Siphonobacter curvatus: one gene and its partner. The protein of the gene in region 2 interacts with the protein of the main gene of each other region in a pairwise test. Links are inferred from orthologs where the notes say so. Each region holds a gene or a part of one and is shown on either strand. Other genes may lie near its edges. The genes, in order: C5O19_RS04660 and C5O19_RS13465.

Region 1 (15,882 bases), 2.1 Mb from region 2 along the record:
CCGTCCGGATTCTACCTTTGCGTACCGCTATTACAAAAATCATTACTTCGACGGGATTGACCTGAGTGATGAACGGCTCCTGCGGACGCCTTTTCTTCAGCAAAAACTGGAAAATTTCTTCGAAAATCTGGTGTATCAGTCCCCCGACTCGCTGAGTAAAGATGCTGATAAGATCATGAGCCGGGCCAAAGGAACGGAAATGCGTCGGTATTTGGCTTACTGGATGACCAGTCGGTACGAGCAATCAAAAGTATTAGGAGTAGATGGTTTTTTCGTTCACATGGGCGAAAAGTACTACGTGGGCGAACCCGCTCTTTGGGATTCCAGTACGGTGACTAACTTCAAAAACCGCATTGCCATCCTGAAGCCTCTGTTGGTTGGAAAAACCATTCCGAACATGTATCAGACCGATACCTTGGGTCGACCCATGAACCTGCACGATCTTAAAGCCAACTATACCATTGTATTCATTTATTCGGATGACTGCGGACACTGCCGGGATTCCATGCCGAAACTCAAAGCCTTCTATCAGAAGTATAAAAACCGGGGCGTGAAGATCTACGCAACGGATTTACGACGTGACCCGAAGGAATGGCGAAAATTCATCCAGGAGTTCAAGATTCAGGATTTCACGAACGTCATCGATATACACAAAGATCCGAAGACGGCTCAGACCGTCCATTATACTGATTACCTGAAAACCTTTGATGCCCAGGCAACGCCAACCATTTACGTACTGGACAAAGACAAAAAGATTATTGCCCGGAAGCTTCCCGCCGAAGAACTCGAAAACTACTTTGAGTTTATGCTGAATCAGCAGGCCAAGAAAAAATCCTAAATGAAAAGAGCAACTGTCGTAACAGTTGCTCTTTTTTTATTTCAGCGTTTTCAAATACGCGATTGTCTGGGGTACCTGGGTTTTAATGTTCGGACTTTCGTCTTCTATATAATAATGTTGAATACTGGTTTTTTTCGCTGCTTTCATAATGGCTGGTAATGGTAGTTGCCCCGTCCCGAGAGCCACGTCGTTTTCAACGGGCGTACCGCCGGATAAGTTACCCTTCACCCCTTTGCGTAAATCTTTCAGGTGCATGAGCTTGAAGCGCTTGGGATACTTCTCTAACAACTGTACCGGGTCCTGCCCGGGAAAATACGTCCAGAGTATATCCATTTCGAAGCTTACGTAATTAGGATCCGTTTTCTGGACGATGTAGTCAAACAAGGTACCCTTCTCGTAAGGCTCAAACTCAAACCCGTGGTTATGGTAACAGAAGGTCAGGCCGTGTTCTTCTTTCAGGATTTTGCCAACTCGGTTAAAATTGGCTACGGTTTCTTCCGCCATGGCCAGCGTAAACGGTCCTTCGTGCGGAATCCAGGCAACGCGTACGTATTTAGCTCCCAGCGTTTTGGCGTTCTGGGCTACTTCCGCCGTTTTGTTAAGAAAGTCGGGATACCCTACCCCAAATGATGAGCACTGCATGCCCCGTTCGTCCAGTAGTTTTCGAATATCCTGAGCCGTACGGCCAAACAGATTGGAAAACTCCATATCCGTGATGCCTAATGCTTTAACGGTATCCAGCGTAGCGGCTACGTCTCGCTGGAAACTGTGACGATAGGTGTAGGAAACCATCCCGGGCTTTTGAGGGGTGGATGGTTTTTGAGCGAAGGCCGAAAAGGCCGTGAAGACTACTAGCGGAATGAGTTTTCGAATCATGGTCTAGAGATAAAAAGAACGGATCGGGTATAAAGACGACGGAACGGACACGTGTCCCTTGCTAACGCATTTTAGAGCGTTTCACTAAATACGCCGAAAGAATCGGATCGAAGCCCTGCGAGATGTCTGCTTCAATAAAATCAATCTTATATTGATTGCATTTCATCCGCAGATCGTAATAAAATTTCTGGATGGCATTACGGTAATAGTCCCGTACCTGCCCCGGCTGTACCCGTACCCGCTCGCCCGTTTCCAGGTCAATAAATTCGTACGGCCGTTCTTCAAAGGCAAATTCTTCTTCCGTCTGGCGATCGCTGACGTGAAAGAGTAATACCTCGTGCCGGTTGTGCTTCAAATGTTGCAGGGCCGAGAAAAGCTTATCCGAATTTTCAATATCATCGAACATATCACTGAAAATAACCACCAGCGAGCGGCGATGCACCTGTTCGGCAATCTGGTGAATGACCTCCGCCACGGAAGATTTCCGGTTGGGTTTGGGTTGCTGGAGCAGTTGCTGTAATTGCAGAAAAATCTTATGGATGTGCGAGGCCGTCGATCGAGTTGGCAATTGCACTTCTACGCTTTCCGAAAAGGTGGTTAAGGAAACGGCATCCCGCTGTTTCTGGAGCAGGTACGCCAATGCCGCCGCCGCCAGAATGCTGAAGGTAATTTTGCCGTTCGTTTTTTCGGGATAATACATGGACGAAGACGTATCCAGTAACAAATGACAGCGAAGGTTCGTCTCTTCTTCGTATTGTTTGGTATACAAACGGTCGGTTTTGCCGTATACTTTCCAGTCCACGTGCCGGGTACTTTCACCGGTATTGTACAGGCGATGTTCAGCAAATTCCACCGAAAAGCCGTGAAAAGGCGATTTATGTAAACCCGTGATGAAACCTTCCACCATTTGTCGGGCCAGAAATTCAATGTTTCCGTATTCTCGGGCTTTGGTAAGATCCAGGGCCATGCGGTACGAGTGATTCAGGTTTAGGAGGTTTGCAATCAGATCCGGCAAGCTATTTTTAACTTATAGGGGATAGCTTTCATTTCCCAAGTGTTTTTCAACCTTAGCCAGTAACTATTCTTGTAACCTTAAATGAATAACGGAAAAAGCGGGTAATGTTTAGGGAGAGCAGCTAAAAACTTTTAAGTATGGGCAAAAAAAGAACCGCAACCTCCGGAAAGTTTTTAGAGACTGAACCAGTTATCTCTATCCACTGAACGAAGCTTGCGGTTAAGAAAAGCTGCCGCTGAAACATGTAATGGTACACTCTTTGTTGTACCTCCCTAAAATCTACTCTAGTGCTGCCATGTCCGCCCTGGCGGTAATCGTGGCGTTATCTTCGAGAAGATATTTGTTGGGTCGGAGTAAAACGATACCGTTTGTACCCACTACCCTAAGGTTTACTTGTGCGACGCCGGCTTGAGTCATACCCAATTTTTTTGCGGCATCAAAGGAAAGATCAATATCTCGATTCTTTCCAAATGGCCCACGATCAATTACTCTGACGATGGTTTTACGGCCATTTTTGAGATTAGTCACTTCCACCATTGAACCAAATGGTAAGGTTTTGTGTGCACACGTACCATTTTTTAAACGTTCGCCGCTGGCGGTGATTCTACCAAAGTACTGTTTACCGTAGTAAGTAGCCCGACCCCGATATTCTTTCCCCAGTGGTTTTTTGACTGGAGGGTATTTCTTGTAATACACCGAATAATGAGCCTGAGCGATACAGGGCAATATACTTAAGTTCAGTAACATTGCTGTTACCGCTCTACGTGTCCATATATTCATAGGCAGTTCGTTTTGTGGTTCAAAGAACTAACGTTATGCTTCAGCAGCGGCGGGAGCACTTTGGGCGAATTGCCTTGAACTGAGTAGAGTTCAGCTACAAACGTACGACAAATTTCTGAAACTGGTACTATTTTCCACGTTTTAGGCAAAAGATTGTTCATAAAGTTATATAAATTCCACAGGTTGAAAATTGACATCCACTTATTTTTTATTATATTGGGCGGTACAAAAAAGCACTAAATCTTCTGCCGATTTAATACCGGGTAGAAGAATAAACTGAAACCTGTTCAAAAGGTTTTTGATCGTTCTTTTTAACCTTCCGACTAAAAAAGCTGACCTTTCTTGCTGCCAGGGTCTAACCATAGATTATACGGTTTGTAGAAATACCTACCTTATTTTCTACGATTTTTTTGCGACCAAACGCTTTCTTTCTATTTTTACCAGCGACTCAAACCATAAACTTCCAAAATTGTGGCTGAAAAAGAACGAGAAGAACTCTACTCGAAACGTGTAAAGGCTGGGAAGCGGACTTACTTCTTCGACGTGAAATCCACCCGTGCCAACGATTACTACATTACCATTACTGAAAGTCGTCGTTACCCCCAGGGAGATGGATTTGCGTACGAAAAACACAAAATGTTCCTCTACAAGGAAGATTTTGATAAGTTTGTAGACGCTCTCAAAAACGCCGTAGATCACGTCAAGACGGAGTTGATGCCGGAATTCGATTTCACGCAGTTTGCTGCCCGTGAAGAAGACGACGAGTACCGCAGCGACCTGAAATGGGATTAACCACAATCTGTTTGCTATGATTAACTGATACCCCTAACAGTTTTATCTGATTGTGAAGAACTTAAGAAAGCCTTTGCTGTGGCGAAGGCTTTTTTCGTTTATATAGTCGTACCTTTGTGGAATAGAAGGCTTAAGGACGCCGGATTAGCGGCCTAACCAACTTCTTACACGTGTATCATCACTGAGTTTAAATCAATATATTTCGTTACCCATGGGTTTGCAATGTGGAATCGTGGGCTTGCCGAACGTCGGAAAGTCTACGTTATTTAGTGCGATATCGAGTGCCAAGGCCGAAGCGGCCAACTATCCGTTCTGTACCATCGAACCCAACGTAGGCGTAGTGGAAGTACCCGACGAACGCCTCCGTACGCTCGAACAACTGGTTAACCCGCAGAAAGTAATTCCTACAATCATTGAATTCGTAGATATTGCTGGTTTAGTGAAAGGAGCCAGTCAGGGAGCCGGTCTGGGTAATAAATTCCTGGCTAACATCCGCGAGGTAGACGCCATCATTCACGTGATTCGCTGCTTCGATGACGATAATATTGTTCACGTCGAAGGACGCGTTAATCCAGTATCGGACAAGGAAATCATCGATTACGAATTGCAGTTAAAAGATCTGGAGGCTGTAGACCGGAAATTGCAACGTATCGAGAAAGCTGCCCGTGCCAGCGGTGACGCGAAGGCAAAAGCCGAAGTTGAAATTCTTTACCGCTTTAAGAAAACGCTGGAGCAAGGTAAATCAGCCCGTACGGTTGAGGTATCGGAAGAAGAGAAATCAGCCGTAGCCGATCTGCACTTGCTGACGATCAAGCCCGTCATCTACGTAGCTAACGTGGATGAAGCCAGCCTGAGTCAGGGTACGAACGAGTGGGTTGAGCAACTGAAAACGGCCGTAGCTGAAGAGAACGCTCAGGTGATTGTCATCTGTGCGGCCATCGAAGCTCAGATTGCCGAAATCGAAGATCTGGACGAACGTCAGATGTTTCTGGAAGAATATGGATTAAAAGAATCTGGTCTGAGCCAGCTTATTCAGGCATCTTACGCCCTGTTAAATCTGATTACCTACTTTACGGCAGGTGTGAAGGAAGTACGGGCCTGGACGATCCAGCGGGGCTGGAAAGCTCCACAGGCAGCCGGCGTTATTCACTCGGACTTTGAACGCGGTTTCATCCGGGCAGAAGTAATCAAATTGGCCGATTACGATCATTATAAGTCAGAAGCGGCTATCAAAGATGCTGGTAAAATGGCGGTTGAGGGAAAAGAATACGTGGTACAGGATGGTGACATTATGCACTTCCGTTTCAACGTGTAGCTTTTCAGTGATTCAGGATTTACCAAAAGAGGGAGCTTAGTGAAGCTCCCTCTTTTTTGTAGGTAACAAGTTTCCCTTAATTATGAATCACCTGATAGCCAATCAGCTGATCGGCCCGACTGCCGGGCGAGCGGTGGTAAACGAAGATTTCGTAGGTATTCTGCGTCATGGAATGCATCCCTTCAATGGGTACTTCATTTGCTTTATTTCCCTCAGGCACGGCGTACATGTAATTGTAAACGCCTTGTTTCAACAAAATCGTAGCTTGATACGCCTGTGCCGAAGGTTCATAGTGCATCTGATTGTCTTTCGAGAGTTCGAAAAAATTAAACCCTCCCACTACGTACGGCACTTTTCCATCTTCCCGTTCGGATGAACGCAGGGTAAACGTAACGGGGAAATAGTCTGGATCGCCAAAGTCATCCCGTGTGGAGATGGCGAATAGTCCGTCGAGATCATTTTGCTGCAAATACGACTTTCCGGCCTGTCCATCGTCCGGGAAGAGAAACGCCGCATTGAAATTGGGATTGAAATCCAGTCGGGCTACGTTAATGCCCTTCACCTGCCGACTCCGAATGTCAAACACCCGAAACTCATTGCTTCCCGGAAACAGGTTTTCATTATTGAAGAAACGGTACTCCAGCGTGCGGTCAAACTCCTGAACCATATACGGCTTCAATCCCACCACGGTACGATCCCAGCGGTAATTCTGACGAATCACGATATACACGTCCTGCTTGGGATTCAGAATGGGATAATTTCCGTACTTCAGGGCAAAATCAACCTGCTGATGCGTATTGCGACGCGGAATATCCTGTGCAAAGCTGACACGTCCCCCAACGGTTACCTTTTGGTCGAAAGCCATGAATCGCCGCGTAAATACAACATCACTTTCCCGGCGGCCCTTGTAGACTACCAATACGTAATTTCCACTCACTTTCACCCGGGGCAAATCCAGCCAGAAATGAGCGTAACCCACTTTAGTACCCTGAGCTACTTTGACGTCGTAGATAGGAAATTCATTAAAGTCGGGTAAAAACTCGACGTCGTTCAGGGCCGAAGGCTGCCAGTTGGCATTGCAATGCAAAATCTTGGCCCGAAACTGCGGTTGGTCCTTGCCCAGCCAGTCAAATTCTAGCCGCATGGTTCCTCCCTGATTCAGGTCCAGTACGGGTGGTTGCAGCACGTCGTTGCTAACTACGGCACCCGTAGCAAAGAGCAAGGGCGTTTTGACGGAGGCATCGTAGATAAAATCTTCGTAGCGGAGCGGTCCTTCCCGCCGACTATTTTCCAGGGCCTGAGCAATCAATTGGTTTACCAGAAAAATAAGGCCGATTGCCAGTACAAATGAGGTTAGCACTTTCATAAAGGATTTTCGCTTCATAAGGGTATAAAAAAACGCTGAGGACTCGCATTTTAGTGGATCAAAGTATCTCCGCTAAAACCCGAATCCTCAGCATTTCTTATCAATCTGCAGGATTATGCCAGCTTTTCCAGGGATTCTACTTCCATCATCGCCGACTCCCAGGCGTCGTTAGCTTGGGATAGCTGCTGTTTCACCCGGTCGTATGCTTTCTGAACCTCATTGAACTTGACCGTATTTTGATAAATCTCCGGATCAGCCAGTTGAGCTTCGGTATCTGCTTTTTGTTTTTCGAGCTTACTAACCTGACCTTCCAGCTCTTCCACTTGCTGCTGTAACTTTTTGAGTTTTTGCTGGGATTGTTTCCGCTCCGTATCCGATACCGTAGGTTGTGGTTTCGCCACCTTTACTTCGACTGGTTTTTCGGTACGGGCGGCACCTGACTCTTTGCGGATGGCCTCGCGTTCCTGTTGCCAGAGCACGTACTCATCGTAGGTACCGGGGTATTCCTTGATCTGCTCGTCTTCGATGTACCAGATTTTATTGGCAACTTCCGACACGAAATACCGGTCGTGCGAGACAATCACGTAGGTTCCTTCGTATTGTTGCAGGGCTTGGATCAGAATATTCACTGAGATCATGTCCAAGTGGTTGGTCGGCTCATCCAGAAGCAGGAAGTTAGCTTCCGAAAGTAGCATTTTCGCTAAAGCTACCCGCGATTTTTCACCCCCTGACAGTACTTTAATTTTCTTGAATACGTCGTCGCTGGAGAATAGAAAACAGCCCAGAATACCCCGTAACTGAGCTTCCGTTTTGTCCGTACCCATTTCCCGTAATTCGTCGATGAGTGTATTCTCGATGTTCAACGCTTCCAGCTGGTGCTGAGCGTAGAAAGCGAAAGCCACGTTATGACCGATCTGCCGTTTTCCTTCAATGGATTCCGTACCGGCGATGATCCGCAGCAGCGTCGATTTTCCTTTACCGTTCGCCCCGATCAGAGCGACTTTATCACCCCGACCCAGGTACGCGTCCGTATGAGTAAGAATACGTTTTTCGCCGTACGCCTTTGAAACATCTTCGAGCTGGAAGATATTTTTACCGGGCTGAGTAGCCAGCGTAAATTTGAAGTTCACTCGAGCGGTATCGTCGATGACCTCATCCACGAAATCCAGTTTTTCCAACGATTTCACGCGGCTTTGTACCTGACGAGCCTTGCTGGCTTTGGCTTTAAAGCGTTCGATGAAGCGTTCAGTCTGGCGAATTTTGGCCTGCTGGTTTTCGTACGCTCCCCGCTGGATTTCGTTTCGCAGTGTTTTTTCTTCGATATAGAATGAATAGTTACCGGGGTAATAATTGAGCTTCCCTCCCGATACTTCTACAATAATATTGACACAGTTGTCGAGGAAATAGCGGTCGTGCGAAACAATCATGACCGCTCCTTCGTAGTTACGGACGTAATTTTCCACCCACTCGATACTGGGTAAGTCCAAGTGGTTGGTAGGCTCATCTAACAGCAGTAAGCTGGGTTTTTGCAAAAGCAGTTTTGCCAGCATTACCCGCATCCGCCAGCCCCCGGAGAAGCGTTGGAGCGGTACCTGTAACTCTTCGGTTTTAAAGCCCAGACCTTCGAGAATTTCTTCAGCTTTGGCCTGAATCGTATACCCATCCAGAGCTTCGAACTCTTCCTGATACTTAGCCAGCTTATCGACGAGCTCATCCCGATAATTCGTCTCCATTTCGTGGAGCACTTCGTCGATCTTTTTCTGGAGCACCATTTCCCGCTCGAAGGCTTGCATAGCTACGTTCAGAATCGACTCACTCGATTCGTAACTCAACAAATCCTGGTTGAGAAAGCCAATGGAACAATCACCGGATTTGGAAATCGTACCCCCGTCGGGCGTATACTCACCTACAACGAGCCGCAAGAGCGTAGATTTACCCGTACCATTGGCCCCGATCAATCCGATGCGATCTTTGGGTTTAATATGAAGAGAGGCTTCGTCGTATAACGCCCGACTGCCGAAGTAGAAACTTAAGTTATTGATGGAAAGCATAGAAATAAGAAAGATAGCGAAAATTCTGCTCCGCCACGAGTCCGATTCAAAAGTACGAACCTTCCGCCAGAAGTCAGCATTTTCCTTAGGCTTCCTTCTGTATTTCGTCCCGGGCGAAAGCGTAATTTTTCATTCAAAGAGGTAAGTTAGCTACTGAATTAATTTTTCAGGAGAGCCATTAGGATTTATGAAACTTACATCTTAGAATCGTACAAGAGAAGTTCACTACCTAAGTATATTTATCTACCTCACGTATCCAGTCGCTAGAATATAACTATTACAATAATTATCACACTTGCCAAACATTGCATTATCCAAATAAAATATTTAATTTTTAATCATAAATAAAAGATTTCAGTAGTACTACAAGGAAGTTCTCCCTCATTATTCTAAAATTTATATATGTATGCAAGCTCAGGCTTTGTTTGAATTTGTTTATACTTTTGTAAGAATTTCCAATTCTAATTCTTAACCATAATGAGAAGACTGTTACATCTATGTTTCCTGGTCGGAGCACTGTTGAGCGGCTATAGTACAATTGCCCAAGACAGAGTCGTGACGGGAAAAGTCACCTCTTCAGAAGACGGAACCCCTTTAGTTGGCGTAAGCGTTCAAGCCAAAGGAACTAGCCGCGGCGTTAATACCGATGCTACCGGTACGTACCGGCTTTCCGTACCGGATAATTCTACCTTGGTTTTCAGTTTCATCGGCATGATTACCCAGGAAATTGCCGTGGGTAACCAGACCCAGATTGATGTACAACTAGGCTCAAACAGCCGCGAACTCACCGAAGTCGTAGTAACAGGTTTCGGTTCGCAAATCAAGCGGGACGTAACGGGAAATATTGCCAAGGTTGACTCTAAGAAACTTGAAAATATTCCTAACCCGTCTTTTGAAGCGGCTCTGCAGGGAAACGCAGCCGGGGTGCAGATCACCCAAGGAAATGGTAAGTTAGGGCAGGGTATTTCGGTACGCGTTCGGGGTACTTCATCGATTTCTGCTTCAAGCCAGCCCTTGTACGTAGTAGATGGCGTTCCCATTAATACGCAGAACCTTTCCAATAATACGGCCCCTACCAACCCGATTGCCGATTTGAACCCGCAGGATATTGAATCCTTAGAAATCCTCAAGGATGCTTCAGCTGGTGCCATTTACGGAGCTCGTGCTGCGAATGGCGTGGTACTGATCACTACCAAACGCGGTAAAGCCGGTAAAACGAACGTCAACGTAGGTTTCCAGTACGGCTCCAGTAAGCCCACCCGCCTCCGTGACTATATGACCGCGGAGCAATGGTTGTCTTATTTTAGAGTAGCTGCAGCGAATACCAACTCAACTAATTCGCTCAATACCATTATTAATCGTTCAGCCGCCGGTACAACTCCCGGCGAAGCTACGTATGATTGGCAAAGAGCCGCTTTTCAGGATGCTCCCTTCAGTCAGACGGATTTGAACATTTCCGGGGGTAATGAAAAGACGAAATTTTACATCTCGGGTCAATACCTGGATCAGAAAGGGATTCTGATCAAAAACTCGCTGGAACGTTTTAGCGGCCGGCTTAATCTGGATCATAAGGCCAACAACTGGCTTTCGATCGGCATGAATATGAGTTTGGCTCGGACCTTACAGAATCGCGTTTCCAATGACAATGCCTTCTCGACGCCCATGCAGGCCGTAGCTATTCCGCCCATCACTCCGTTGATTGATCCCCGGACTGGCTTGATTTCAGGTACACCTCCAGGAACTTCGGCGAACTTCCCTATCTACTACAACCCGTTCATATCCGCTGAATATTCGGATTACAAGACCTTAGTTTTCCGTAATATCAGCAACGTATATGGCCAGGTAGACTTTACCAAATGGCTTAGTTTCCGCTCTGAACTAGGGGTTGATCTGTTGAATCAGAACGAAAACACCTATTACGGTACGCAAACAGTTCGTAACGTATCAGGGGCTGCCAATGGCTTGGGAGAAAGTCGTTACTCACAGGTCATGAACTATAACACCAATAACTACTTCAGTTTCAATAAAGCAATTGGCGACCTTCATTCCATTACGGCTACGCTTGGTATGTCTTATCAGGAAACCCGAATTGATGGAAACTTTGTGGAAGGACAGCAATTTCCTTCCAACGCATACCGGCAAATTGCTTCCGCTGCGGATATCACAGGAGGTTCCTCCACGCGTACCCGGTTTTCGTTCCTTTCTTATTTCCTACGGGCTAACTACAAGTTTGCTGACAAATACTTAGTAGGCTTAAGCGGTCGGGTAGACGGATCAAGCCGATTTGGTAACGATTCTAAATATGGATTCTTCCCTGCTATTTCCGGTGGATGGATTCTTAGCGAAGAAAAGTTCCTACAGGAGTCTAAAGCCCTGAGCTTCTTAAAATTAAGAGCTAGTTATGGATTAACGGGTAATGCTGAAATTGGCAACTTCCCTGCCTTAGGCCTCTGGTCTTCTTCGGGTTATGCTGGCGTAGCTGGTCAGTCGCCCAGTCAATTGCGAAACCAGGATTTGAAATGGGAAACTACTACCCAAACAGATATTGGCCTGGATTACGGAATCTTAAATAACCGAATCAATGGGGAGATCGATTATTACATTAAAAACACGAATGACTTATTACTGTCGGTAAACGTTCCAGGCACGGCTGGATTTCCGGACCAGGTACGAAATGTGGGTAAAATGCAAAACAAAGGCTTCGAATTTACTTTGAATAGCCAAAACCTGGTCGGAGCCTTCAAGTGGACGACCAGCCTGAATATTTCGAACAACAAAAACCGGGTAGTAGAAATCGATAAGAGTCCTTCCGGAGAACCTGTCCCCATCACGGGTGGTTTTGATCAGGTTAACCGAGCGTATCCGGGTCAGCCATTAGGAGCTTTTTATATGATTGAATACGCGGGTGTAGATAAAGCGAATGGAGATGCCCTCTACTACCGAAATGATACAGAAGGTGATCGTACCACAACCAATGATCCGAACGAAGCACAACGGGTATTTGTTGGAAGCCCTCTTCCTACCTGGTTTGGAGGGATTACGAACACCTTCTCGTACGCGGGTTTCGACCTGAGCATCCTGTTCAACGGGCAGTTTGGTAATAAGGTGTATATGGCAGGCGGTAAGTTTGAAAGAGCTTCTGGTGATTATTTCGATAATCATTTAGCTTCTGAATTAGATTACTGGACCCCAGAAAACCCCAATGCTTCTACGCCTCAACCCCGGTTGTTTGGAGCGAATGGTACCGCTGTATCCAGTCGCTATTTATCGGATGCATCTTACGTGCGTTTACGTAATGTCTCTGTAGGATACACGATTCCCAAAACTGTGCTGAACCGTTTAAAGGTGGATCGGCTCCGCGTGTACTTCCTGGCCCAAAACCTACTGACCTTTACCAAGTACACGGGTTGGGATCCTGAAGTTAGCACCGATGCTGTTTCAGGAAATATTGCAGCAGGACAAGATTTCTATTCGGCACCCCAAGCAAAGACGCTTACGGTTGGTCTACAAATTGGATTCTAATGCTGTTGAAGGAATATTTAACATTCAATTCAATGAAAAAAACACGTTTCACCTATATACTTCTCGCGGCGATTACTCTAACGGTGTCCTCGTGCGGAGATAAATTGAATATTGCTCCTACTCAATCAATTGACCAAGACGTTGCTCTGACGACCTCAAAGGACGTTGAAGCCGCTTTGATTGGTGCTTATGATGCTCTAGGCGAGTACTACGTATGGGGAGGACAGATTCAAATGTCATCTGACCTGCTTGCTGCTACGAACGAGCTACAGTGGCTTGGTACATTTGTAGACCCTGGTCAGTTTTATGATAAGAAAATTCTTACCAATAATTTGTATGGGTCTAACATCTGGCTAAATTCATACGAAACTATTAACATCTGTAACAACGTCTTAGCGAACATTGATAAGGTTGACGCAGCAAAAAAGAACCGGATTCAGGGGGAAGCTTTGTTTATCCGGGGCAGTGTCTACTTTGAATTGGTTCGTTTGTTTGCTAAAACCTGGGGCGATGGCGATAACACCGTTAATCCAGGTGTGCCACTGGTGCTCACCCCTACCACTGAGATCAACAACGGTTCCTACGTAAGCCGGAATAGTGTAGCACAAGTGTATGCAAAGGTTCTTGAAGATTTACTAGCTGCCGAATCGCTGTTACCAGATGCAGCTTCGACCAGCACTTCAGGTAAAATGACTGGTCAAGCAACGAAATGGGCCGCCGCTGGTATCCTGTCTCGCGTGTATTTGATGCAGCAGAATTATGCGGCTGCACGCGACGCGGCTAACCGCGTTATTCAGAGTAACAAATATGCTCTGAACCAAAATTATGCGGCTTCATTTAACCTGGTAAACATGAACTCTCCCGAGAACATTTTTTCCACACAGGTGACTTCTCAGGATGGCGACAATTCTCTTCGTACTTTCTACTCGATTGAATCCAGAGGGGATATCTACGTAACAACCAATCATATTAATGAATACGAACAAGGAGATGAACGTGCGGATTTATTTTATCAGGATGGAGACGACTTCTTTACGGAGAAGTTCAGTACTATCTACTCGAACGTTCCCGTTATTCGTTTAGCTGAAATGTATTTGACGCGGGCTGAAGCTAATTTCCGCCTCAATACAAGCGTTGGAGCAACGCCTTTAGCGGATATTAATTTGATCCGTAATCGGGTAAACTTGCCAAGCCTTACTTCAACTAGTCTTACGCTTAGTGCAATCTTAAAAGAGCGTAAATTAGAATTGATGTTTGAAGGCCATCTCTTACACGATCTGAAGCGTACTCGTCGTTCAGTTGGGGCAATCTCCTTTAATGCTAACAATCTGGTATACCCGATCCCGCAACGCGAAACGGATGTAAACAGCCAGCTGGTACAAAATCCTGGGTACAATTAGTAGTAAAAGTCTTAAGTAACGAAGAAGCCCCGAAGCAATCTTGCTTCGGGGCTTCTTCATTAAAAACTCAATTGTTCTCTCAGTTTTTCCAGTTCCGGAGCCATCTGATGCGTGTATTCGTAGCCTACGCGAAAAACATCTCTGGATTTCTTGGTATCAAAAACGTTGAAATTCTGTAAGAGCGGCGGCTCGATGAATACGTCAAAACGCTTGGACTTGAAATGGCTAGCTTTCGCCATCGCCAGATACAAACTTCGCATGGCCACGGCTTTCATAGAGGTAATCGGACTTTCCAGATCACCAATCGGATTACAGTGGCAACCAATTAGTATGTCGCAGTGAGCTTCGAGCGGCTCGTAAGGCATTTGATTCAGTACTCCGCCGTCAATCAGTTGCTGCTGGTTAATCCATACGGGTTCAAAAATACCCGGCAAACAGCAGGAAGCCAGAATGGGTTTGAGCAAAGGACCAGAATTAAAAAATACTTCATTACCCGTCGTTAGATCCGTGGCGTTGACGCTAAGCGGCAGAGCCAATTCTTCGAACGTATGGGGTAGATGCTTTTGCATCAGGTCTTCTACCCGATCGAGCTTCAGAAAACCCATCCGGCTAAACGCCAATTTCAGGTAGCTTTTATAATTACTACGTTCAATTAAATCGTAGGCAGCTTCGGCTTCCATTTTGCTGGCCGCAAATGCTCCCACGATAGCTCCTGCACTAACCCCCGAGATATAATCCGGTGAAATGCCCATTTCCTGAAGAGCTTTCAAAATCCCTAAATGAGCAAATCCGCGTACGGCTCCTCCGGAGAATACTATTCCAATCTTCATGGTTTGTTCGTTGATTAATGCACGCGTAGGTATTTGTTAACGATCGTTTCGCTTAAACAAAGGTATACTTAAGCCAGCGTATACATCCATACCTTTAGGAGCCAATCGCCGACTATTACTTACTAAACCAATCAGGTTGTCCGTACCCGCAAAAACCGGTCCCAATCGTACGGACAAGCCCGGTGAAAATGTCTGAAAAATCCAGGTGAGGGGTACGGCCACCTCTAACCCTGACTCGGTTTCAATACGCGGCACTACTGAAAAAACTGTGGGTTGACGAGCCGATAATACGTTCACATTTCGCAAATCCTTGAGGTACGAAACCGTTACGTACAGGGATGAATTCAACCGTAAATCAGCATTCGTATTCAGCGACATCGGTAATCCTGAAGTAAAACTAGTTTTGGCCTCATTCGGTTGCAGCTCCATTTTACTTTCGATGAGGCGTACCAGTTCATCACTCCCTTTAATATTCGCAAAATCCTCTTCCTGAATCGTTCGGTTCGTGCGTAAAATGGTGTATCCTTTGATCTTGGACCGATCTTCGTAGCGGATTGACCCTACATCCATCAGAGCGGCGGACAGTCGCAGACGGTAGGGTTCTTCGTCATAATCCGGATTAAATTCATAGACCATCCCTACATCAAATCCCCAGCCGGAACCCGGCATTTTACTACCTAAAAACTTGCGTAGTCCTACCCCGTCTTTGATGGACTCTTGAGTAGTATAGCCGAAATCCGCGTCCATCCGATCCATCACGAAAAGTCCTTTACCGGGCCGCTCAGGATCTTCAATAACGCGGTACGTCAATTCCCGATTTCGGATGTGAGCCGAGTAGAAACCCACCAGCTTTTTCACGGTAACCCCTCCTTTCAACTGATGAGGGCCGTCTTCAATGAGGGTAGCAGCGTAGGTGAAAGCCAATTCTCCGTAGATATTCCCATTCAATGAAAACTTATTATCTACGTTCGTAATATTCCATAGGGTAGCGAAATCGAAACCCTGCCGAACGAGCGAAAGAAAGTTTTCCGAAACACCAAAAGCCTGAATGGACGCCCGGGCCCGGCTCGTGATCGCAATACTCTGGTTGCGGCCCA
Region 2 (16,316 bases):
TACAAAAGCATCTCCGGCAATCAGAACTTTATCTTTATCCCGGAATAACGATACGTGTCCGGGAGCGTGACCGGGCGTATGGATGAACCGCCAGTCAGGCAGTTCCTCGATAAAACCATCGTGCGGGATAGGCTGCACCCGACCTGAAATGTCGAGCGGACGCGTTGGAAATAAAAACGAGAGGGCTGCCATCGCACCATTACCCGCCGTTGGATCTGGTGGTGGGTAATGTGATTTTCCCGTCAGGAATGGCATTTCCAGCGGATGAGCATACACCGGGATATTTCCCCAAGTTTTTAACAAGTCTTCCAGTGCTCCGGTATGATCGAAGTGACCGTGGGTAAGCACAATAGCCTGCGGCGGATTGTCTTTACCAAAACGCGTTTCCGCCTCTTTGATGAGACGACTGGCTGAGTTTGGAATCGCGGCATCGACCAGTACCCAGGGGTTGCCTTCCCCCGGTTTGCCAATCATGTACACGTTGACAAACACTACCTTAATACCCGCTACGTCATCGGCTACATCGTATTCCGATCCGTGCGTTTGGGTTTTTTCTTCCAGCAGTTCCTTTTCCATAGGTTGGTTTTTTAGGGCAGCTATCCTGAAAAAGCCATACCAATGAAATAGCCCTAAATAAAATAGCCCGCACGCGGCGGGCTATTTTGAGAAGCTGATTTTCAGTCTACTATTTCTTTTGTAAAGCCTTCGCCATTTCCAGGGGACGGTCGGTGGACATAATATCCGCTCCGTTTTTGGCAAAATTGACGTATACCTGATCGCCTTTGGCCTGGGCCATTTTATCGAGGTTACCCAGCGTTCCTAAAATGCAGGAAATACCTTTTTTGTGCAGAAAAGCGTAATGCTCGGCAGACGGCTCTCGGGTTCCCACGAAGGCTACCATCCGATTGTCAGGAATCCCCAGATCGTGGTGACGATTGTATTCGGCTTCGTTCCGGATGGTTACGGAAATCATCAGACTGGGATCTAATCTGTAGACTTTTGCGGCATCCTGGGCATTATACGTAATGACGACGCAGTTGTCTTCCGTATGGGTGCGGTGAATCAGGTCTACCACTTTTTCAAAAGGTACCGTGCGTTTCACGTCCAGCGTATAAATCACTTTGCCTTTCCCCCAGTTCAATACCTGCTCCAGCGTAGGCATCCGGAATTTGGTCGTAGTACCGGCGTTATCTTTCAGATGTAGACTTTGGGTATAGGCGTACGAAACTGCGTTAAGTTTTCCTTTTCCGGTCGTCGTACGATCCAGTGCGTCGTCGTGCAGCATCACGAGTACGCTGTCCTGCGTCAATCCAATGTCACATTCGATAATCATGGCTGCCTGTTTCGCCAGATACGCAAACGATTCAAGGCAGTTTTCGGGGTAACCCGCGTAGTCGCCACCGCCCCGGTGAGCACTGATGAGCGTAGGTTTGCCGGCTTCGGGTTTCAGGTACTCGGAAAGCCCCTGTTTGGGTACGCGAAGGTACGTTTTAGGAGTACAGCCCAGCAAAAAAGCCAGGCAAAAGGCCAGCAGGCCAAAACGGGTAAGCATGGGAAGGGTTTTGAGTTTAGGGTTTACGGTTTTGAGTTAGGATTTGGTCGTAGAAAACCAGGTGTCTATAGACTACTTCAGGTAATACAGTTACTGTAGAGATAACTATAAACCCCAAACGCTAAACCCAAAACTGAAATCCCCGCCTCAGGTAAGCTGAAAGCGGGGATTGAGTACTAAGTAGCATAGCGTCCTAAACGTCGAGTAACAGACGAGCGGGATCTTCCAGCAGTTGTTTCACGCGTACTAGGAAGCTTACGGATTCTTTACCGTCGATGATGCGGTGATCGTAGCTCAGGGCGATGTACATCATCGGACGAATTACGATTTCTTTGTTCACCACTACCGGACGCTCAATGATGTTGTGCATCCCGAGAATCGCTACCTGCGGAGCGTTGATGATCGGCGTAGACATCATGGAACCGAATACACCACCGTTGGTGATCGTAAACGTACCGCCTGACATATCTTCGATCGTCAGCTTATTGTCACGGGCTTTTACCGCCAGCTCAATAATGCCTTTTTCGATACCAGCGAAGCTAAGTTGATCCGCGTTACGCAGAATCGGAACCACCAGACCACGCTCGGTTGATACGGCTACGGAAATATCCACGTAGTCATGGTAAACGATTTCATCGCCATCGATGGAAGCGTTTACGGCCTGGAATTCTTTCAGGGCTACGCAAACGGCTTTCGCAAAGAAGGACATGAAGCCCAAACCAACGCCGTGTTTTTCTTTGAATTTGTCCTTGAACTTCGAACGCAGTTCCATGATCGGCTGCATGTCCACTTCGTTGAACGTAGTCAGCATGGCTGTTTCGTTCTTCACGGCTACCAGTCGGCGAGCGATGGTTTTCCGCAGCGAAGTCATGCGTTGACGACGTTCCGCCCGTCCACTCGTAGTGGCAGGGGCCGCCGCAGGCTGGGGAGCCGGAGCGGCCTTGGGAGCTTCGGCTTTCGCCGCAGGAGCCGGGGCTGAAGTAGCTTTCAGAGCATCCGCTTTGGTGATTTTTCCACCTTCGCCGGAACCCTGAATGTCTTTCGGATTGATGCCTTTGTCCGCCAGAATAGCCGCCGCTACGGGCGTTACGCCACTGGCTTTATCCGCTACCGGGGCCGAAGAGCCACCTGAAGCCGGAGCTGCTGCTGGAGCCGAAGGAGCCGCCGCGGGAGCACCTGCACCTACTGTAATGGTAGCTACCACTGCACCGATTTCAAGCGTAGAGCCGGGTTCGGCGATAATGTGCAGCGTACCAGCCGCTTCCGCGGGCAGTTCGAACGTAGCTTTATCAGATTCCAGTTCACAGAGGATTTCGTCCATTTTCACGAAATCGCCTTCTTTTTTATTCCAGTTGGCAATGGTAGCCTCGGTAACCGATTCGCCCATTACCGGAATTTTCACTTCAATGGTTTTGGTCTCTTCCGCCTTTGCTTCAGGGGCAGGAGCCGGAGCGGCTTCGGGAGCCTGACCGTTGCTGGGGGTCGCCGCCGGAGCTTCTTCTTGAGGAGCTTCGGGAGCTGCACCGTCCGTTGAGATCGAGCAGATGGGTGCTCCGATGGCGAGCGTATCACCTTCTTTCGCCAGGATACGCAGCACACCCGCCGCTTCAGCGGGTAGCTCGAAAGTAGCCTTGTCAGACTCTAACTCGCATAATACCTCATCCATCTTTACCGTATCGCCATCTTTTTTATTCCAGGTGGCGATGGTAACCTCGGTGACGGATTCCCCCACGACGGGGACTTTCATTTCGATGATTGCCATGATTGGGTACTTCCCAGGAGGGAGGATTCGTTCGGTTTTATAATCAAATGGCCGAATTCAGGCTAAACGCCACCTGAATTCGGCTTTTTATTGGTTAAGCAAAGGCTTCCTGAATGAGGGCTGCCTGTTCTTCACTATGTGTTTTGAGGAACCCAGTGGCCGGTGAAGCGGACGTTTTACGCGAAATTACTTCCATACCAACGCCACAACCAAATTCACGTAAGATAAACGACCAGTAGCCCATGTTTTTGGGTTCTTCCTGTACCCAGTACACTTTCGCTTTGGCGTATTTACCCAGTTCCTGTTGAATCTGTTTCAGGGGTAGCGGATGCAACTGTTCAACCCGAACAATCGCTACGTCTTTCCGCTGATCTTTCTGCTGTTTGTCGAGTAAGTCGTAATATACTTTACCCGTACACAACAGGACTTTCTTGACCTCTTTCGGATTCACGTACGAATCGCCAATCACTTCCCGGAAGCCACCTTTCGTCAAATCTTCAAGCGGGGATACGTTAAGCGGATGACGCAGCATGGATTTGGGAGACATGATGACCAGCGGTTTCCGGAAATCCCAGGTCAGCTGACGCCGCATGAGGTGGAAAATGTTAGCTGGTGTCGTCACGTTGGCTACCACCATGTTATAGTCACCGCATAACTGCAGGAAGCGTTCGGGGCGGGCATTCGAGTGCTCCGGACCCTGACCTTCGTAGCCGTGGGGCAGTAACATCACCAGACCGTTTTGCAGACCCCATTTCGATTCGCAGGAGCTGACAAACTGGTCAATAATGATTTGAGCACCGTTGGCGAAGTCACCAAACTGAGCTTCCCAGATCACCAGGGCGTGAGCGTTGGCCATTGAGTAACCAAACTCAAAGCCGAGTACACCGTATTCCGAAAGGAGGGAGTTGAAGATTTGCATCTGCTCCTGACCTTCTTCAATGTGGTCGATCTGCGTATAGGTCTTGTTATTCTCGGCGTCGTGCAGAACTGCGTGACGGTGGCTAAAGGTGCCCCGTTGTACGTCCTGACCCGTCATCCGTACCGTTTTGCCTTCCATTAGCAAGGAACCGTAGGCCATCAGCTCGGCCGTCGCCCAGTTCACCTGACCGTTTTCTTCCAGTAATTTCTTCCGGTCAGAAATCAGTTTATCGATCTGCTTGAGCGGTTTAAAACCTTCAGGCAACGTCGTCAGGGCTTTGAAAATTTTATCCAGATTCTCGCGGGAAACGCTCGTGTCGGGTGATTGCTCGAAATCCTCCGCTGACCCGTACCGCAGGGCTTTCCAGTCTTCGTCGAGTTTGAGCGGGTGGAATACCGGAGCTTCGGCCTGCTTCACGCCATCCAGACGATCCTGTAGGAATTGCTTGAATTCAGCTTCCATGCCCTTGGCCAGCTTGGCATCTACTTTACCACGGCTGACCAGTTGCTCGTTATAGAGTTCGAGTACGTTCTTGTGCAGCTTGATCTGCGAGTACATCGTCGGTTGGGTGAACGCCGGTTCATCCGACTCGTTGTGCCCCCAGCGACGGTAGCAAAGCATATTGATGAATACGTCCTGATTGAATTCCTGACGGTATTCAACGGCCATTTTCGATACAAACATTACGGCTTCCGGATCGTCCCCGTTCACGTGGAATACGGGAGCGTCGATGATTTTGGCAATGTCCGTACAGTAAATCGCCGAACGGCCTTCCGCCGCATCCGTCGTAAAACCAATCTGGTTGTTGATGACGAAGTGAATGGTACCCCCCGTTTTATAGGCAGGAAGTTTCGCCATTTGCGTCACTTCATACACAATACCCTGACCCGCTACGGCGGCATCGCCGTGAATCAAGATGGGCATAACCTTGTCGTAATCGCCTTCGAAAATTCCATCGGCCCGGCTGCGTACAAAACCTTCCACCACGGGGTTTACCGTTTCCAGGTGCGAAGGGTTCGGAGCCAGTTTCAGACTTACTTCCGTTCCTTTGGGCGTTACGTGGGTGCTTGAATAACCTAGGTGATATTTTACGTCTCCACCAAAGTTAATATCGTTGGGGAGGTTGTCTTCCAGTTCAGGTACCTGTCCTACGAAACCGCTGATGATTTCATCGTAGGATTTGTGCATGATGTTTACCAGCACGTTCAGACGGCCCCGGTGAGCCATCCCGATCATCACTTCCTTCACGCCCATATCGGCGGACGTATTGATGATCGTATCCAAAGAAGAAATTGTTGCTTCGCCACCTTCGAGCGAGAAGCGTTTCTGACCCAGGAATTTAGTGTGCAGGAATTGCTCGAACGTAACGGCTTCGTTGAGCTTCTTTAGAATGCGTTCTTTTTCTTCTTTCGTCGGATCGAATACCAGAGCGGCTTTCTCAATCTGATTCCGCAGCCACTCTTTTTCTTCCATGTTCCGTACGTACATGTACTCGAAACCAATATTGCCCGCGTAGATTTTCTCCAGAGCGGCCATGATTTCGCGTAGCGTAGCCGAACGACCCAGCAAGAAATGACCGGCTTCGAAAACCGTATCCAGATCTTTCTCGGAAAGTTTGTAATCTTCCAACGTCAGGCGGGCCTCTACGTTACGATCGTAACCCAGCGGATTCGTTTTCGCCAGCAAGTGACCGCGGGAACGGTACGCTTTAATCAAACTCAGTACAGAGCCTTCTTTGGCGATAAGGCCCGCATCGGCTGGTTTAGCCTGACCATTAGAAGTTCCGTTAGAAGAAACGCCATTGGTGGCTCCTTTTTCACCGTAAATGACGGAAAAATCGTAGCCTTTAAAGAAGTTTTGCCAGCTCGTATCGACGCTGGAAGGGTCCTGTTGGTATTTATCGTACAAGTCGGAAATGTAATCCACGTCCGCATTGGCGATATATGAATATTGGTCCATATCTGAAAACTGCTCGAATAATTGGGCAAAGGTAGGGGATGCAAAAGACTGAGAAGGAAAATATTCTCAAATTTCCTTAAAATTTCCGCCAAAAAGGTATAGCTTGAAAAAACACACATTTGTCGCGAGCTCCAAAGCAAGCTTCAGCGGCTTTGAACGACGGGCTAAGGATAAGGTTGCATGGGTTGGTAGTTTGATGATTCAATGAAGCCAAAGCATTGGTTAAGAAGTAAAAGCCTTTCGTTAATAAGAAATTCTCCTTGGGAAAAGCTTTTGGTTCTGTAACGTTATACAAATGATTTTGTTCAATAATTGTTGAATAAGCCCCAGTACTTTCTAGCTACTGGTTTCGGGAACCATTCCGGCGACAATACGGGCTGAAAATAAACACAACGGAATTCCGCCGCCTGGGTGTACACTACCGCCCACGAAATACAGATTTTTGATGCGGGACGAAAAATTGGGATGCCGTAAAAAGGCCGCAAACCGATTATTAGACGAAGTTCCGTAGAGGGCTCCCTGATAGGAAGAGGTACGAAGTTCAATACTTCGGGGGTCTAATATCGATTCACTCTCAATGAATGGTTCTATGTCCACGCCTAGGCTCCGGCTGACTTTTGCCAGGATAGCTTGCCGGGTTTGGGCAATGATGGTGTCCCAATCTTGCCCCTCGTTGGCGGGAGCGTTAATGAGTACAAACCAGTTTTCACCGCCTGCGGGGGCATCGTCCTTCTTGATTTTGGAACTGATGTGCAGGTATACCGTGGGGTCGTAGTAAATAGTTTTATACTGAAACTGGTGTTCGAACTCGGCCTTGTAATCGTTCGAAAAGAAAATATTGTGTACGCCCAGTTCCGCAAATTCCCGCCGTACGCCCCAGTAGAAAATCAGACCTGAACCCGAACGGGGTTGTTGTAACGTACGCTCCGGGGCTTTCTCGGTGGGAAGCAATTTTCGGTACGTGGGCGTAATGTCCATGTTTGAGACAACTATACTACAGGGAATTTCCTGACCCTGCACTACCACACCGACAGCTTTGCCATCGCGTACCTGAATGCGTTCCACTTTGGACTGGTACCGAAACTGAACCCCTTTTCGCTCGGCCAGAGCGATCAGACTTTCGGTGATACTGACCATCCCTTTTTTCGGAAAATACGCTCCGATGTTGTACTCCAGATGCGGAATCATGTTGAGCAACGCGGGCGTCTGATACGGATCGGAGCCGTTATACGTTGCGTAACGGTTGAAGAGTTGTACGACTTTCGTCTGCTGGAAACGTTGTTCGTTCGCCTGATTCATGGTACCTAAAACCCCCAGTCGTGGAAAATTCAGGTAGCCTCGCAGGGCTTTCCGACTGAGCCAAGTGGACGCTTTATGCAGGGAATCTTTCAGGAAAAGCTGTTCGGTAATGTCGTATTGAAAGGCACTGTGTTGAAGGAAGTTACGAACGTGAGCCGCTGGTTCGCCGAGGGTTTGTTCCACTTCCTGAGCAAACTGGTCCGGATTCGCCGAAGCCGTCAGCCACGTACCATCATCCCAGAAGTAATGACAGATGTCGGGCAGGCGTTCGTAGGTAAAATGCTCCCTGGGATCTTCGCCTGCCAGTATAAAAAGTTCCTCGACTAGTTGAGGCATGGTGAACAGCGAAGGCCCCGCATCGAAGCGATACCCTTTTTCTTCAAAAGCCGACAACTTGCCGCCGGGATACGTATTCGCCTCAAATACGGTAACGGGATAGCCCTTCACGGCTAAACGTATAGCGGTGGCAATACCGCCTATGCCCGCTCCGATAACGGCTGCCGTTTGGTTCATGAATTCCTACTGTTTTTGAATACGTAAGCAGAAAACAGGGGGAATGTTTAAAAAAGAATGATCGCGACTCTTCGCAAACTTATCGCTATTGTTTTTCTTGTGATCGCTATCGTTTATATCGTGATATGTGTATTTAACGAAATATTTATACCTTTAGTGGACTATACTTCCCAATTTTGGTAAACCTTTTTATCGACGGATATGAAAAAAATTTTCCTTGCTTTACCCCTGATTGGTTTAAGCCAACTGGTATCGGCACAGCAGGAGGCCAAGCTGATTGAAAAAGCCAAGAAAATTCACGCCAAGGTGTTTACGCTGGATACCCACGCCGATACGCCGATGCGGATGGTCGGAAAAGGCTTTGACATTTCGAAGGATAATACGCCCACACCCGGAGCGGTTACGGGTTTTGATTCGAAGATTGACTTTCCCCGCATGAAAAAAGGCGGCGTGGATGGCATTTTCTTCGCCGTGTACCAGGGACAGGGCCCCCGTACCCCCGAGGCCAATGCCAAAGTACAAAAAATGGCGATGACGATTCTGGACTCGATGTACGCTCAGATCAACCGACATCCGGAAATGGGCAAAATTGTAACGACCCAGGAAGAGGCGATGGCTCAGGAAAAAGCGGGCAAACGGTCGATTTTTATTGGCATGGAAAATGGCTATCAGATCGGGAACGATCTGTCGCTGCTTCAAAAGTTTTATGATCGCGGCGTACGCTACATGACGCTTTCTCACTCGGCAAATAACGATATCTGCGACTCATCGACCGATCCCAAAGGGCCGGAATTCAACGGCCTGAGTCCATTTGGTGAAAAAGTAGTAGCGGAAATGAACCGGCTCGGCATGATTATTGATATTTCGCACGTATCCGACAGTACGGTGTGGGATTTAATCAAATTGTCGAAAGCACCCATCGTCGCCACGCACTCCGATGCCTGGGCCGTACTCAACCATCCCCGAAACCTGAATGATGATTTACTACGAGCCATTGCCAAAAAAGGCGGCGTGGTGCAGTTGAATTTACTAAGTAGCTATATTAAAGAAGCTCCCAAAAATCCCGAACGCGAGGCAGCAACGGCTGAAATCCGTAAGAAGTATACGACGGGTGGGGCCATGTCGGACGAACAAATGAAAGCCATGCGGACGGAAATGCGGGAACTGAACAAGAAATACCCTGTACCGTTGGCTACAGTGAAAGATGCAATCAATCACCTCGACCATTTTGTGAAAATCATGGGCGTGGATCATGTGGGCATCGGCGGTGATTATGACGGCGGTGGTTACCTGGCTGATTGTTTCGACATTTCTGAATACGAAAACCTGACGATTGAAATGGTTCGTCGTGGCTACAGCGAAAAGGACCTGAAAAAAATCTGGGGTGATAACTTTTTCCGGGTGATGAAGGATGTTAAGAGAGTAGGCGAGAAAATCCGGAGCGGCGACATGGCTATGCGATAAAACCGAGGATTTCAACCCACAAAAAATAGAACGTCCCTGACTTGTACAGTCAGGGACGTCTTTATTAAAGGCAAGTATATCCTAATCGTTGACGCTACAAATAATAGGTTCGCTCCCTAATCTCATTGTTTATTACCTAGTGACTTATCTATAACTTCATAGCCAATGAGGTACTAACAACCAACAACTATAACAACCACTAATTAAGCCTAAATCAACTTATCCGGCGTAATCGGTAATTCCCGAATCCGTTTTCCAGTGGCGTTGTACACCGCATTGGCAATGGCTGGAGCCATCCCAATAATGGCGATTTCGCCCAGTCCTTTGGCTCCCATGGGATTAATGTAGGTGTCTTTTTTATCGACAAACAAGACATCAATATCGGGTATGTCGGCATTGACGGGTACGTGATAATTAGCCAGATCGTTGTTGATATACCGTCCGTAGCGGTGGTCAATGACGGCTTCTTCCTGTAAAGCCATGCCGATACCACCCACGGCTCCGCCCATCATCTGGCTGCTGGCCGTTTTGTGATTCACAATTGTACCCGCATCCGCTACGGCCACGGCGTGTTTGACCCGGACTACGCCCGTTGTGGGGTGTACGTGAACTTTCACAAAATGCACGGAGAAGGAATACATGGCAAATTTCTTCCCTTCTTCGCCCGGTTTCGCCTCTTTAGTTACTTCCAGCATCGGCAGATTATTCCGCTTTAGAATTTCCGTGTAGGCAATACTGGCCGAGCGATCGTTAGGGGAACGAACGCGGCCCTCTTCGTAAACCAGCGTATCCACTTTGGCTTTTTTCAGAGCATTGCCCGAAAGTTCCACCAGTTGCTGACGCAAAGCCATACAGGCTTCGTGTACCGCCGAACCTACCGAAGCCACCGTTGCCGAACCACCCTGAATAGGAGCGTAAGGAAAAGCTGTTTCGCCTAATTCGAACTTGATTCGTTCAGCGGGCATACCCATGACTTCAGCGGCAATTTGCACCATGGCCGTACCCGTTCCCGGACCAATATCACTGGCTGCACTTTGGATGAGCAAGGTACCATCCGCTTTAATCTGAGCCCGGGCCGTCGCCTCGCGTCGGTGGGCTCCGAACGTACCCGTTGCCATGCCGTACCCCACCCACATGCCGTTTTCTTTTTTACTGCGGGGTTCTTTCGGGCGGTTCGACCAGCCGATTTTATCGGCTCCCAACTGATAGGCCTCCCGAACGTGGTTACTCGACCAGGGTAAATCCTGCTCGGGGTCTTTTTCGGGATAGTTTTTAATTCGTAAGTCAATCGGGTCCATGTTCAGGGCATACGACAATTCATCAATTGCTGATTCCAAAGCAAAAGCTCCCGTCGCTTCGCCGGGTCCACGCATCGGAATGGGCGTACAAATGTCAAGCGGTACAACCCGATAGGTCGTGTTAACGTTGGGCGAACGATACAGAAACCGCGTCATGCCCACCGTCGCCTCGGTAAACTCTTCGTAGTTACTGTTCTGAACATTTGCCCAGTGGGAAATGCCGACAAACTTTCCGTCTTTATTGGCTCCAATGCCTACTTTTTGATGCGTATGCGGTCGGTAACCCGCGATGGTAAACATCTGATCCCGCGTAATTACCAGCTTGACCGGACGCTGTACTTTCTGAGCCGCCAGTATCGTGGCAATTTCGTGCGGCCATACTCGCAGCGACATTCCGAAGGCTCCCCCCACAAACTGTGAGTGAACGGATACGTTTTCTTTGGGAATTTTAAAGGTATCGGCAATGACCTGCTGGGTCATCTTTACGCCCTGCGTCTTCGCGTACACGGTGATTTTGTCCGGACCTTCCCACTGAGCCAGAATGCCGTGTAATTCCATCGGATTGTGTACCTCCGTGGGCTGAATGTACTCGGCTTCAATCTTAATTGGTGCCGTTTGATAGGCGTCTTTCTGACCCCGTTGATAATCCTGCAGGGACTTGCTTTTGGGCGTAATTCCTTTATCTAAGTTGCTTTTGAGCTCTGTCTGATGCGAAGACTTTTCGTACTGAGCAGTCACGAGTGAAGCCGCGTAGGTAGCCCGTTCAAAGGTATCTGCTACGACCATCGCGATGGGTTGACCGTTGAAGTAGATGTTGTTATCGTGGAAGGCTTTCATGCCGGGACCGCGTCCGGAAGACGTTTTGCTCGGTTCTTCCGTTTGGTAAGCAGGTGTTTTCGGAGCGTTCAGGTGGGAAATAACCGCCAGTACGCCCGGAGCACTTTCGGCCTTTTTCGTATCCAGACTCTTTATCGTTCCTTTCGTAATCGTGCTCGGAACCAGTACCCCGTAGACCAGATTAGGTACTTCAAATTCGGCGAAATATTTGGCGGCCCCCGTCACTTTTAACTGAGCATCGACGCGACTCATGCGTCCGCCAATTCGTTCATCTTTATTTTTCATGGGCTTATGCGGTTAGGCCTGCGGCCATTTTCAAAGCTTCTACAATCGTATTAGGGGCAAGCTTGAGTTTGAAGGCATTGTACTCATACGCCCGGGCTCCGGCCATCGCCTGCTGAGCAGCCTGTTGAAACGTAGCTTCGGACACGGTTTTGCCTACCAAAGCCTTTTCCACTTCCTGCAAACGCCAGGGTTTGTGGGCCACTCCGCCCATTGCCAGTCGGGCTGACTTGATAGTTTTACCCTCCAGCTCCAACGCCGCCGCTACGGAGACCAACGCAAAAGCGTACGAAGCCCGATCGCGTACTTTCAGGTAATGAGCGTGTTGCGTATAGGGCGAATCCGGTAGCGTTACGGCTACGATCAATTCATCTTTTTCCAGCGTATTGTCTTTTTCGGGACGATCGCCGGGCAAGCGATGAAATTCGGTGAAAGGAATGGTTCGTTCGCCTTTGGGACCTTGTACGACTACCGTAGCGTCGAGGGCTACCAACGCTACGCACATATCACTGGGGTGGACGGCGATGCAGTGTTCGCTCGTGCCGAAGATGGCGTGCATGCGATTGTAGCCTTCTTTGGCTCCGCAACCCGTTCCCGGCTGCCGTTTATTGCAGGGCATCTCGGTATCGTAGAAATAGCCACAACGTGTACGCTGGAGCATATTACCACCTACCGTAGCCTTGTTCCGTAACTGAGCCGAAGCCCCTGCATTGAGAGCTTGAGCCAGCAGAGGCCACTTGTCCAAAATCAGTTTATCGTCGGCTACTTGGCTGTTGAGGGCCATGGCTCCGATGCGAACACCCGTGGCTTCTTTTTCAATTCTGTTCAGCGGTAAACGACTGATGTCGATGAGTTTATCCGGAGCCGTTACCCCCCGTTTCATCAAATCCACCAGATTGGTACCTCCGGCGATGAACTGAGCGGAAGGGTCTTTGACTAATGCTTCGAGAGCCGACTTAGCCGTATTAGCCCGGACGTATTGAAAGGCTTTCATACCGTTTGTCCTCCTTTCTTCACGTCCATAATGGCATCAACAATATTGGGATAGGCTCCACAGCGGCAGATGTTCCCACTCATGTATTCCCGGATTTCGTCCTCGGAATTGGCGTGTCCTTCGCGGATACACGCCACCGCCGACATAATCTGACCGGGCGTGCAGTAACCGCATTGAAAACCGTCGTGTTTGACGAAAGCCTCCTGCATGGGATGCAGGGTATCGCCCTTAGCCAGTCCTTCAATGGTCGTGATTTTCTTTCCTTCTTCGGTTACTGCCAGGGTCAGGCAGGAATTAATTCGCTGGCCGTCGGAATGTACGGTGCAGGCTCCGCATTGGCCGTAATCGCAACCTTTTTTGGTACCCGTCAGGTGCAGTTGTTCGCGTAAAAGGTCGAGTAGGGTCGTACGCGGTTCTACGCTCAGGGTATGCTTGACCCCATTAATTTCCAGTTTCAACGGCACTTTTTCAAAAGGAGCCGCAATTTTTTCATCCCAATTCGGGTCCTTGATTGCCTTTTCGGGAGACAGCACCAGAGCCGACAACACCGACGATTGCTTCAAAAAATCGCGGCGGGCTTCGTTTTCAATAGTCTTTTTGCTCGTTTTCATAAAGTTCTAAAAATGAAGTGTGCTTTTTAGAGGTGCTCTATTTATTTAAATCGGGTTTTGCCCCATAAGCACGGCTGATTGGTAGACTATAAGCAATCCTGTGAACTGCTTATCAAAAATTTTGCTCTTTTAAAGCTTCGTTAGCCACCTAGACCGAATTCGGTTCTCTATACTGACTGGCTAGTAGGCCGTAAGCCTTCCAGGCTGGACCTCTCCACGACTAACGACAGCTTGCTCTGAGCCACCGCATGGCTGCTGTCGTAGGTCGTTCCGTTGCCATTCCATGGTGGCCCCCATAGAATGGCTTACGGGGGGAGGGATTTTTAGCTTTTATCAATAGTTGTTGGTGGTTGTTAGAAGACAGTTAAATACCTGCATGGAGGGCATAAAACCGAACCCCATCTTATCACGAAAAGCCGCATACCATTTCATGGTGGCCCTGAGCAGGATGAAGTCAGCGGTGGGCGTGCCGGCATGCGATGCCCGGCATGGAATGCATACGGACTAAATGACCAGCCTTCTCAGCGGGACGAAACAGGTCTTCATTTAATGCAATACTTCCAATCACAAAACGAAAAGGCTCTTCTTATTAAATCAATACTTTATTCAAATCCCTATTCATACAGATTAAAAAACTCTGCCATTCAGAAGTTTTCGGGCTTTTTTCGAAAAATAGTCTTTTCAATCACAGCAAAATCAGGTAAAACAAATCATAAGTGCCTTGCCAGCACTTCATTTTAACCTTTGATCGCTTTTTGCAATAAAAACCTATGTTTTATCGCTTACTTTAAGGGTTTGATTTCCATTCTATTCACTTCATGAAAAAACTGCTTACGTTGTTGGCTTTGAGTCCGCTGGCTTTCGCTCAGGCTCAGAATCCAACGAAATTCGCCGAGACCATCAAGGCGGAAGATCTTAAAAAACACCTCTCGTACCTGGCTTCCGATGCACTGGAAGGTCGCGGTACCGGAACGCCCGGCCAGCACAAAGCGGCTGAATACATTGCCAACCATTTCAAAAGTCTGGGTTTAAAGGGCATTGGTCCCGGTGGGAGCTACCTGCAACCCGTTGAGCTGGTTGAGCTGGGTTGGGGCGATGTGTACCTGAAGACCCCCAGCGGTACGAAAGAATTACTGAAAGATTTCTACGTAACGGGGTCGGGAAATTTCTCCAAAGAAGAGACCCTGGATATCGTACTGGTCGGTTACGGAACGGATGAAGATCTGAACGGGCTAAACCTGGATGGGAAAGCTGCGTTGTTACTTGCCGCCGAACCCCGTAACGCCGAAGCCACCCGCAAGAAAATGGCCGTGTTGAAGGAAAAAGGAGTGCGTTGTGTGCTGACCATTGCTCCGGGAGCCGATGAACAAACCGATAAACTTTACGGTCGGATGCGGGCATACTCACCCCGGATGAATCGCCTGACGTTCAAGGATGAAAAACGTCCAGAATCTACCTTGTTATCCGTGCAGATAAAACAGGGATTGGCAAAGGAAATGCTGGGTCTTGATGATACGCAACTGGCGGATCTGATGGCGGGGAAGACGAAACCTACTGATCTCAAGAAAACCCTGACGCTGAAAGCTGAAGAGAAACAGACGCCTATCGAAACGTCAAACGTCGTTGGTTTCCTGGAAGGTACGGATAAGAAAAACGAAGTACTGGTGGTAACGGCTCACTACGATCACATCGGTATCTCGCCCGATGGACAGATCAACAACGGAGCCAATGACGACGGTTCGGGTACGGTTGGCGTGATGGAATTGGCGGAGGCTTTCTCCAAAGCGGCCAAAGCTGGTAATCGTCCGCGTCGCAGCATCTTGTTCATGACCGTAACGGGTGAAGAAAAAGGGCTGCTAGGTTCGGAATACTACGTAAACCACCCACTAATTCCGCTGGAAAACACCATTGCCGATTTGAACATTGACATGATTGGCCGGGTGGACAAAGCCCACGAAGGGAAACCGGATTACATCTACGTGATTGGCTCGGATAAACTTTCTTCGGAACTGCACGCGATCAATGAAGAAGCGAACAAAAAGTACATCAAGATGGATCTGGACTATACGTTCAACGACCCTAACGATGTAAACCGTTTCTATTACCGCTCGGACCACTACAACTTTGCGGCTAAGAAAATCCCCATCATTTTCTACTTCAACGGTGTGCACGATGATTACCACCGCCCAACGGATGACGTGGAAAAAATCCAATTCGACAAGGCTGAGAAAACGGCCCGTCTGGTCTTCTATACCGCCTGGGAATTGGTGAATCGGGACAAGCGTATTGTCGTTGATTCCAATAAACCTTAAGATTTTAGAAGCACCAAGAAGCCCTGTTTACCACTGGTAAACAGGGCTTTTGTTTTGTAAATAATTGATAGTTAGGAAATGATAAAAGAAGGCTAAGAGCTAGAACAAGGAGTAAACGTCAACTGCAAAACCTGTAGTTTAATGGAATTTCGAGAAAGCGGACAGGTTCTCGTTCAGGAGATTAAAAAATAATAGGTTGAAGGCGAACTAGTAGTTGCTAGTTGTCTAGGCTGCGACATTGACAAATGTCAAAGAAAATGGAGAAACAAGCAATACCCACAAATGGGTAGGAATTGACTTAATGATCAGAAAAACGAATGATAAAGTTGTAGGCTTTTCCCAAAAGTTTTTTAGCCTGAAATGGGCAGGGCAATTGCGGAGGCAGAGGAAAGAATAGTAGCATAAAAAAGGCCAGCATTTCAGCTGACCTTTTTTATACGGCGGCAGGTTTTATTTAGTCCACTGCACGTTCGCCGTTTTTACTTCGCTGGAATTGGTACCGATCTGAATACCA

Evidence for each region.
Region 1: the proteins of C5O19_RS13465 (region 2) and C5O19_RS04660 interact in binary tests that used the Escherichia coli proteins (3 or more experiments, as listed by UniProt). The link is inferred for Siphonobacter curvatus from one-to-one orthologs.

What each region holds. Positions count from the first base shown.
Region 1 is NZ_PTRA01000001.1:1,157,306-1,173,187, reverse strand. What follows is about bases 6,565-9,487. They hold C5O19_RS04660 (ABC-F family ATP-binding cassette domain-containing protein), read right to left. Parts: upstream 9,034-9,487; coding sequence 7,096-9,033; downstream 6,565-7,095. Other genes in these bases: C5O19_RS04665 (type IX secretion system plug protein), read right to left, coding at 6,565-7,000. In the rest of the region: C5O19_RS04700 (redoxin domain-containing protein), read left to right, coding at 1-838; C5O19_RS04695 (sugar phosphate isomerase/epimerase family protein), read right to left, coding at 875-1,714; C5O19_RS04690 (DUF58 domain-containing protein), read right to left, coding at 1,776-2,681; C5O19_RS04685 (septal ring lytic transglycosylase RlpA family protein), read right to left, coding at 3,009-3,509; C5O19_RS04675 (DUF3276 family protein), read left to right, coding at 3,981-4,301; redox-regulated ATPase YchF, read left to right, coding at 4,513-5,616; more of C5O19_RS04665, read right to left, coding at 5,693-6,564; C5O19_RS04655 (SusC/RagA family TonB-linked outer membrane protein), read left to right, coding at 9,511-12,555; C5O19_RS04650 (RagB/SusD family nutrient uptake outer membrane protein), read left to right, coding at 12,588-13,955; C5O19_RS04645 (patatin-like phospholipase family protein), read right to left, coding at 14,015-14,785; C5O19_RS04640 (DUF5723 family protein), read right to left, coding at 14,822-15,882. UniProt on the Escherichia coli protein: Genetic data indicate it may be involved in ribosome assembly or function.
Region 2 is NZ_PTRA01000001.1:3,238,835-3,255,150, reverse strand. The notes cover bases 3,209-6,565. They hold C5O19_RS13465 (2-oxoglutarate dehydrogenase E1 component), read right to left. Parts: upstream 6,193-6,565; coding sequence 3,409-6,192; downstream 3,209-3,408. Other genes in these bases: crtD (1-hydroxycarotenoid 3,4-desaturase CrtD), read right to left, coding at 6,529-6,565; odhB (2-oxoglutarate dehydrogenase complex dihydrolipoyllysine-residue succinyltransferase), read right to left, coding at 3,209-3,314. Outside these bases: C5O19_RS13480 (MBL fold metallo-hydrolase), read right to left, coding at 1-576; C5O19_RS13475 (glycerophosphodiester phosphodiesterase family protein), read right to left, coding at 686-1,552; more of odhB, read right to left, coding at 1,746-3,208; more of crtD, read right to left, coding at 6,566-8,004; C5O19_RS13455 (dipeptidase), read left to right, coding at 8,206-9,468; C5O19_RS13450 (xanthine dehydrogenase family protein molybdopterin-binding subunit), read right to left, coding at 9,678-11,888; C5O19_RS13445 (FAD binding domain-containing protein), read right to left, coding at 11,893-12,879; C5O19_RS13440 ((2Fe-2S)-binding protein), read right to left, coding at 12,876-13,490; C5O19_RS13435 (M28 family peptidase), read left to right, coding at 14,309-15,802; beta-glucosidase BglX, read right to left, coding at 16,253-16,316. UniProt on the Escherichia coli protein: E1 component of the 2-oxoglutarate dehydrogenase (OGDH) complex which catalyzes the decarboxylation of 2-oxoglutarate, the first step in the conversion of 2-oxoglutarate to succinyl-CoA and CO(2).